4 regions of the Bacillus sp. LR_5 genome follow, and region 4 is predicted to be linked to each of the others. Evidence: riboswitches for the same ligand, from Rfam matches in the RefSeq annotation. Region 4 holds a riboswitch; each other region holds the start of a gene.
The links. Region 4 has a riboswitch for thiamine pyrophosphate ahead of RAC86_RS12270 (acetylornithine deacetylase). Riboswitches for the same ligand answer to the same signal wherever they lie in the genome.
Positions count from the first base shown of each region.

Region 1: another riboswitch for thiamine pyrophosphate. It lies ahead of thiU (HMP/thiamine ABC transporter substrate-binding protein ThiU); the one in region 4 lies ahead of RAC86_RS12270 (acetylornithine deacetylase).
Region 2: another riboswitch for thiamine pyrophosphate. It lies ahead of thiC (phosphomethylpyrimidine synthase ThiC); the one in region 4 lies ahead of RAC86_RS12270 (acetylornithine deacetylase).
Region 3: another riboswitch for thiamine pyrophosphate. It lies ahead of tenA (thiaminase II); the one in region 4 lies ahead of RAC86_RS12270 (acetylornithine deacetylase).

Region 1 covers NZ_JAVAXX010000216.1:3,167-5,369, forward strand. The annotation lists gene RAC86_RS28245 (ABC transporter ATP-binding protein) at 1-232, opposite strand, end outside; gene RAC86_RS28250 (ECF transporter S component) at 219-818, opposite strand; gene thiU (HMP/thiamine ABC transporter substrate-binding protein ThiU) at 820-1,422, opposite strand; TPP riboswitch at 1,519-1,631, opposite strand; gene ykoG (two-component system response regulator YkoG) at 1,733-2,203, shown strand, end outside.
Region 2 covers NZ_JAVAXX010000235.1:1,458-3,660, forward strand. The annotation lists gene RAC86_RS29360 (spore coat protein) at 1-48, opposite strand, end outside; partial or broken gene RAC86_RS29365 (Type 1 glutamine amidotransferase-like domain-containing protein) at 173-866, shown strand; TPP riboswitch at 935-1,042, shown strand; gene thiC (phosphomethylpyrimidine synthase ThiC) at 1,175-2,203, shown strand, end outside.
Region 3 covers NZ_JAVAXX010000002.1:4,337-6,539, forward strand. The annotation lists gene RAC86_RS00815 (monovalent cation:proton antiporter family protein) at 1-1,029, shown strand, start outside; TPP riboswitch at 1,091-1,199, shown strand; gene tenA (thiaminase II) at 1,281-1,988, shown strand; gene tenI (thiazole tautomerase TenI) at 1,966-2,203, shown strand, end outside.
Region 4 covers NZ_JAVAXX010000046.1:8,788-10,990, reverse strand. The annotation lists gene RAC86_RS12275 (YlmC/YmxH family sporulation protein) at 1-23, opposite strand, end outside; gene RAC86_RS12270 (acetylornithine deacetylase) at 106-1,386, opposite strand; TPP riboswitch at 1,474-1,575, opposite strand; gene RAC86_RS12265 (ABC transporter ATP-binding protein) at 1,588-2,203, opposite strand, start outside.

The DNA.
Region 1 (2,203 bases), on a different contig from region 4:
CCGGCTTTTGAAATAGAAATACATGTCCGGACTGAATGCCGTCGCAAGCCTCCGGATATAGACCTTTTAAACAAAGGGCGAGCGAGCTTTTACCGCATCCGCTCGGTCCTAATAATAAAACACATTCTCCTTTTTGAAGCTCAAACGAAATGTCTTGAAAAACCGGTTTCTCGTCTTCTTCATAAGAGAAGCTGAGCTGCTCAACCGTCAGAAGCTCATCAAAGGCTTGCATGTTCTGACGCCCGCTTCCTTTTCTTTTTCAGTTCCTTTCCGAGTGCCATTCCGTTTAACACACCTGTATAAGCGAGAGAGTCGCTGACAGCTTTTCCGAGAAGCCCCGCCAAAAGCGCGCCGGAAATGAGGCGGATCACAAGCATAATGAGCAGATAACCTGGTGAATAGGCTGCATAGCCAGAAACAAAGAGATCATAGAAAAAGCTGGCTACTGAAGACCCCATACCGGCCAGCATAAGGATAGGGAGAGAGTATGCTTTCCAGCGTGTTGCAAGAAATACAGCCTCAGCCCCGAGCCCTTGAACAATGCCAATCACGATGACCATCGGGCCAGACGGATTTCCCAGCAGGCACTCAACGAGAGCGGCAATGATTTCAGAAACGAGCGCCGCACCCGGTTTTTGAATCATGTACGCGGCGATCACAGAAACGATAAACCAAATGCCGTAAATCGGTTCATAGGCGATTGGCCCAAACATACCTGCAAGCACGTTTCCGAAATGTGTAAATAATAAATAAACAACGGCAAATACGATACTGATAACGGACATGATGACAATTTCTTTTACTTTCCAGCTTTTCATTTTATCCCTGCTTTCTGTTTTTTCTTGATGGACTGTTAGCCGAAAGATTCACAGTCATGGTGATATGGTTTGTTTGCTGCTCGGCCATGCGGAAAACGGCTTCCAATGTGCTGAATACGTCATGCGCATCCCCGTCAAGCTCGCTCGCGTAATGGACACTCTGTACGAAAGTGCCTTGGGCTTTTGCAATGTCGACAGCCTTCATAATCAATCCCATATAATCCGGCTCGTTCATTGGATAAAGGGCAAATTGGCACGGCGCTTCCGCCTTCAAGCCTCGGACAGCATCTTCATTGACACGCTTATCGCCTTTGGAAAGATATGTATCCCCCTGTGTGTCACCCGGGCATCCAATGGAAAACGTGCCGTTCATGACGATGTGTTTTTCGCTGTTTGCTGCATGAAGGTAAATGGCTTTTGCAGCATCGAATACATGATCAATCGATCCGCGTAACACCGTGCTGATATGGTCGGTTTTCGTCCAAACCTTGGATGTATCTGTTTTTTTCAGCGCAGACTTGATCACACTGATAAAATCATCCGTCATCGGATATAAAGAGAAGCGAAAACCGGCGATTCTGCTTGTACCGCAAATATGTTCCATTTCTCCGACCTCCTGTTTTTTTGGTAAAATAAAAAACTGCATATCCTAAGGGAATATGCAGTCATAGATCGATTAAGCGCACAAAAAAATACACCATTCGGTCAACCTGCACTTCCCCACGCTGGTATTATCCAGATCGGGTCATAAGGGATCAAAGCGCGTTTCTTTCGCGCTTTATCTCAGCCAAAACAGCACCCCTAGTGCTTTCCGTATACAATTTTTTATTTTGACATCATAATAGATGATAAGAATCATTTTGTAAACAACGAAATCATTTTTTTCATATAGGGACAGGAGAGGATGATCACATTTGGACAAAGGACACATATTAATTGTGGAAGATGAAGAAAAAATCGCCAGGGTTCTGCAGCTTGAATTGGAATATGAAGGATACGGCGTGACCATTAAACACAATGGAACAGAAGGTCTTGAGGCGGCCGCGGAAGGCGGGCATTCCTTGGTGCTTCTTGATGTCATGCTGCCGGGGCTTAGCGGACTGGAAGTGCTGCGCCGCTTGAGAAAAACGGATTCGCAGACACCGGTCATATTATTAACGGCGCGAGACAGCATTCCTGATAAGGTAACAGGTCTGGATATCGGTGCGAATGACTATGTCACCAAGCCGTTTGAAATCGAGGAATTACTTGCGAGAATCAGGGCGGCGCTGCGGCAAAATGGAACAAAAACGGAAGATATCGGCACCTTTCTTACATATGACGATTTGCGGGTGAACGAAAAAACCCGTGAAGTGAGACGCGGAGACAAAGAGGTGGAATTAACG
Region 2 (2,203 bases), on a different contig from region 4:
GCAATCAAGAATCATTATAGGTATGATTGGGGTTGAAAAATCGTTCAATGCCTTCACCGCCTGTTAGTGGGTTTTATCTTTTAGATCTTCCTATTGAGAAGTATTTAGCCTTGTTTCATGGATTTATACAAAATGCTATAATGATTAACAAATTTTTTCGGGGAGTGGGATGATGAAACAGATTATTGCGATGGGCGGCGGGGGGTTTTTCGATGGAACCGGAAAATTTGTCCCTCGATCAATATATCATCAATCAATCGGGACGGAAGTCGCCTCGCATTTGTTTTTTGCCGACGGCGAGCGGTGATTCCCAAAACTATATTCAGCGGTTTTATCATGCTTTTCAAACACTGGATTGTGTGCCGTCTCATTTATCCTTATTTAAGCCGCCGACAACAGACTTCATTTCTTTTGTTATGGAAAAGGACGTGATTTATGTTGGCGGGGGAAATACGCGGAATATGCTTGTGCTGTGGAAGGAATGGGGGCTGGATCTTATTCTCAGAGAGGCATGGAAGAACGGGGTGATTTTAGCTGGATTAAGTGCCGGTGCGATCTGCTGGTTTGAAGAAGGAGTGACAGATTCGGCAGGACCGCTGACAAGTATGAAAAGTTTAGGTTTTTTGCAAGGGAGCTTTTGTCCTCATTATGACGGTGAAAAGAACCGGAGGCCGATATACCATCAGTTGATATCTAACGAATTCTTGTGCGATGGCTATGCGGCGGACGATGGAGCGGCTCTCCATTTCATAAATGATCAGCTGTTTCAGACTGTGAGTTCAAGACCGGGTGCAAAGGCATATCGGGTGATGAGGGGTGAACATGAGATTTTTGAAATCCCGCTGCGGGTCAAATATTTGGGTTGAATTAGCTGAATATTTTCTATATTCCTCTTTTTTTTCGATTGGTTTTATGTTAAGATGAGTCCGAAATCAATAGTTACTGGGGGTGCCCGTTTTCGGGCTGAGAGAGAAGGTAAGCTTCTTAACCCTTTGGACCTGATCTGGTTCGTACCAGCGTGGGGAAGTAGAGGAATTGTTTTTATTATTGTCGTGCTGGGCAATAATATGTTTCTTTCTGACTGTAACCGGGTTCATTCACTTGAATCCGGTTTTTTGTGCTGGTTATGGGCTTGATTTTGTCCTTTCAAAAGAAGAGAGGGGAAGGATCAATGATGCAAAACGATTCAGTGCAGCAAGCCAACATTTCCATTATGTCGAGTTTTTCGGGGAGTAAGAAAGTATACGTGGAGGGTTCTTCCTCGGACATCCAAGTGCCGATGAGGGAAATCGCCTTAAGTCCGACGACAGGATCGTTCGGCGAAGAGGAAAACGCGCCTGTGCGTGTCTATGATACAAGCGGACCGTATACTGACCCTGATGTGACCATTAATATTCAAGAAGGATTAAAGCCGCTCCGCCAAAAATGGATCACAGAGCGTAACGATGTGGAAGAATATGAAGGACGGACTATAAAACCAGAAGATAACGGTTATAAAAAGGCAATCCCAAACAAAAGCTACCCAGAACTAAAGCGGAAACCGCTGCGGGCGAAAGCGGGTCAAAATGTCACCCAAATGCATTATGCCAAAAAGGGGATCATTACACCTGAGATGGAGTTTATCGCCATTCGCGAGCATGTATCTCCCGAATTTGTCAGAGGTGAGGTAGCAAGCGGCCGGGCGATCATTCCTTCAAATATTAATCACCCTGAAAGTGAACCGATGATTATTGGCCGGAATTTCCATGTGAAGATTAATGCGAATATCGGGAATTCAGCGGTTACGTCATCAATTGAAGAAGAAGTGGAAAAAATGACGTGGGCCATCCGCTGGGGAGCGGATACGATGATGGATCTATCTACCGGTAAAGATATTCATACGACGCGTGAATGGATTATTCGCAATTGCCCTGTGCCTGTGGGAACTGTTCCGATTTATCAGGCGCTTGAAAAAGTAAACGGCGTAGCGGAGGATTTAACGTGGGAGATTTACCGTGATACGCTGATCGAGCAGGCAGAGCAGGGAGTGGATTATTTTACGATTCACGCGGGTGTTTTGCTGCGGTATGTCCCGCTAACCGCCAAACGGACAACAGGAATTGTGTCACGCGGGGGAGCGATTATGGCACAGTGGTGTCTGGCCCATCATCAGGAAAGCTTTTTGTATACTCATTTTGAAGAAATCTGTGAAATCATGAAAACG
Region 3 (2,203 bases), on a different contig from region 4:
GTTCAGCAGCTGGATTCATTCGGCTACGGGTTCTTAATTCCGATTTTCTTTGTGATGGTCGGTGTGAAGCTGGATATATGGACCCTTTTCCAAGATCCGAAAATATTAATCATGATTCCGCTTCTGCTTCTGGCGTTGTTAGTCAGCAAAATCATTCCTGTCCTGTACTTGAAGAAGTGGTATGATAACCGAACTGTTTTGGCATCTGGTTTCCTGCTGACATCAACGCTTTCGCTCGTGATTGCCGCTGCGACAATCGGTCAGCAGCTTCACGTGATCAGCGCAAATATGTCAGGAGCGCTGACGTTAGTAGCCGTCATTGCCAGTATTTTTTCGCCGGTCTTCTTTAAAAAATTGTACAAACGGGAGGAGCAGCCGGAGGAGAAAAAGACGATTACGTTTATCGGTGCAAACCAAATGACATTGCCTGTTACTCTTGAACTGCCGGAGGAAGAGTATGATGTGCGTGTTGTACACGTATACCAAGAGAATGCGGAGGAAAAGCTGTCAGAATCAGTATTTACTGTCGAAACGATTTCTGACTATGAACACGAGACGCTTGAGTCACTCGGCATTTTTGATACGGATATCCTCGTTGTTGCGACAGGGAATGAAGACATGAATGCGGACATTGCATTACTTGCAAAAGAAAAAGGCACAGAAAGAATCATTGCCAGCGTAGGATCACCGGAGAATGAAGCAGCTCTGAAGGAGCAGGGAATCAGCATCTTTTCTATTTTGTTGTCAACAAAAACACTGCTTCGCGCTCTGATAGAAGCGCCTGGAGTCATGAGGCTTCTCACGAACCAGGAGTCTTCGCTGTATCAAATTAATATGGAAAACAGCACTTACGACGGTGTGATTTTGCGGGAATTCCCTTTAACAGGCGACGTCATCTTTGTCAGGATTTTCAGAGGTGTGGATAGCATCGTTCCACATGGGGACACAAGGCTGAAACTGGGAGACCGCTTAATTGTTACCGGATCTCGCGGGTACGTAACGGAGCTTAAGAAAACATTAGAAGGATAAACCTTGACCAAATAGGGATTCGTGTTAATATAGAGGTGCAGAACAATTCAATATGTATTCGTATAACCACTAGGGGTGTCCTTCATAAGGGCTGAGATAAAAGTGTGACTTTTAGACCCTCATAACTTGAACAGGTTCAGACCTGCGTAGGGAAGTGGAGCGGTATTTGTGTTATTTTACTATGCCAATTCCAAACCACTTTTCCTTGCGGGAAAGTGGTTTTTTTATTTATCAGACAGGGGGAATGACGTGTGAAGTTTTCAGAAGAATGCCGCAGTGCAGCCGCAGAATGGTGGGAGGGGAGTTTTGTCCATCCGTTCGTTCAGGGAATCGGTGATGGAACGCTTCCGATTGACCGTTTTAAATACTACGTGCTTCAGGATTCTTATTATTTAACGCATTTTGCGAAGGTGCAATCGTTTGGCGCCGCTTATGCGAAGGACCTTTATACAACGGGACGGATGGCAAGCCACGCCCAAGGTACATATGAGGCGGAAATGGCGCTTCATCGCGAGTTTGCGGAGCTGTTGGAAATCAGTGAGGAAGAGCGTAAGGCGTTTAAGCCGTCTCCTACGGCATACTCTTATACATCCCATATGTACCGTTCGGTTTTGAGCGGGAATTTTGCTGAGATCTTAGCTGCCCTGCTGCCATGCTACTGGCTTTATTACGAGGTAGGTGAGAAATTGCTGCATTGTGATCCGGGGCATCCGATTTATCAGAAGTGGATCGGCACATACGGCGGTGACTGGTTCAGACAGCAGGTCGAAGAGCAAATCAATCGGTTTGATGAGCTGGCGGAAAACAGCACGGATGAAGTGCGCGCCAAGATGAAAGAGAATTTTGTTATTTCCAGCTTCTATGAATATCAATTTTGGGGAATGGCCTATCGAAAAGAAGGCTGGTCCGACCGCGGCATAAAAGAGGTGGAGGAATTTGGAGCTTCACGCCATAACTGATGACTGCAAGCCGGTTGAAGAGTTAGCGAGAGCCATCATAGCTATTCGGAATGAAGTTGATTTTATACACATTCGGGAACGGTCAAAATCGGCGGCCGACATTTTGAAACTGCTCGGGCTTATTTCCGAAGGCGGTGTTGATAAGCGAAAACTGGTCATGAATGGGCGGGTGGATATTGCGCTTTTTTCTACGATTCATCGCGTGCAGCTGCCGA
Region 4 (2,203 bases):
TGAAATTCTGAAATGCTGATCATTCCATCACGTCCTTTTTCCGTCCTTTTTTCAAGTATATGAACGGGCGGGCTGAACCTTGTCAGCAAGAAAAAATTTTCATGGTCACTGTTCTTTTTTACAGCTGCACCAGCCGATGATAAAATTGAGCATAATTTTCGTATAATCTACCAGCTGCTCAATCGATACCTCCTCGTTCACGGAGTGTGCATTGTGAAGATCTCCAGGTCCGTAAATCACGCTTGGAATGCCGGCATTATACAGCCATCCTCCGTCTGTAACGGATTGAGAAACGTCAATAACCGGACGCTCCCGTTTCACTTTCTGATGAGACGCTGTAAGCGCTGAGACGCCTGGGTGGCCAGGGTCAACTTCCAGTGCCGGAAAAATTTCTCCTCTGTCTTCAATCATAGATGAGCCTCCCCACTTGAAGACAGGGCGGTTTTCCCTAAGCCAAATATCACTGTCACTCAGCCGGTTAATGTAATCTTCTATTTCCGCTGCCACTTGTTCATGGGTTTCATTCGGGTAAAAATGGACTGTGATCCACAGCCGGCACTCGTCAGCTATAAAAGCCGCATGTCTGCCGCCTTCTATGACAGCCGGGTTAATCGTATTTGTGCCTGGTTTAAAACCGGGATAACGTTTCATGATAGACCAGTGGCGCTCCAGTTCCCCGAGCCCCGCAATGATTTTTGCCATTTTTTCAATTGCGCTTGCTCCGAATGTTCCTCCGCCTGCATGAATCATATTCCGCCTCGTCCCATCATGAAACGTTTGACTGCTTTTGATTTCAATCCAGCCTGTAATGACACCGCCTTGACCTTGAATATGCATATCGCTCGTATCCGCGACAACTGCAAAATCAGCATGATAGCCCCTCTTGCAGCATTCAAGCGTGCCGGCTTCTCCGACTTCCTCCCCGATAACCGATTGCAGAATCAAATCACCGGGAAGTTCAATGTCGGCTTCACGAATCAATTTCACCGCAAACAGCACACACGCCATTCCGCCTTTCATATCAGAAGCGCCTCGCCCGATTAAGAGACCGTTTTTTTCAATTGGATGAAACGGATCATGCTCCCACTCCTCATCCTCTTTTACCTCTGCCACATCTACATGGCCATTGATGATCAAGCTATGATAATCTGCTGAATCTGTTCCCTTTAGTAGACCTACAACATTGGGATCTCCTGGGTACACGTCCCATTTATCGATCGAGAATCCCATTTCATTTAAAAACCCAGCAATCCAGGACTGAATGCCGTCGGTATTTCTTGCAGGCGGAGCAGGTGTTTTATAGGACATCAGCGTTTTTGCTAGCTGAATAAGCTCCTCCTTTTGATCTTCCACCTTTGTTAACAGAGAGTCTATTTGTTGATTCAATGTGATCCGCTCCTATTCTTTAAAATCAAAAAAGCCGTTTCAAATGTTATGAAACGGCTTAATAAAAACAAACAGAGTCCTATGTACTCCGTTTTTTCACCGCTTCCCTCCGCTGGCATGATCCAGATCAGGTCAAAAGGGTTAAGACAAAGTCTCTCTCAGCTTCGCAAAGCACCCCTAGGATGAATCGATATGTGTTTGTCAGGCATTCGTTATCGGCTCGGCTCTTGTTAAAAACGGCCGATCCTGATTCCATAATACATGGATTGGCGTATCAAAAAAAGCGGAAAGTATTTGATCAGTAAGCATTTCCTTTATTTCTCCCGATTTAAAGACCTCTCCCTGTTTTAACAAAAGGGCTTTGTCAAAGATCGGCAAAATTTCTTCCGCATGATGAGTCACGTAAAGGATCGATGGCGCATTTTCTTTATTTGCAATGTATGTAATCGTGTCTAACAGCTTTTCCCGGGCAATAAAATCCAGTCCTGTGACCGGTTCGTCCAGTATCAGCAGCTCCGGATCAGCCATTAGCGCTCTTGCAATCAAGGCTCTTTGTTTTTCTCCTTGAGAAAGGGTTTCATAGCGGCGGTCGGCATATTCAATTGCTCCCAAGTCCTCTAACAAACCAATCGCTTTTTCCCTGATTTCTGCACTTGGTGTTTCATATAATCCAATCGAAGCGTAAGCTCCGCTCAAAGCAATTTCAAATGCCGAATCTGCCGGATAAAATTTTTGCTGAAGAGCCGCTGAGACGAGGCCAATTTTCCGTCTAAGTTTCTCCCCAAGCTCCGTTTTACCAAATTCATGGCCAAGCACC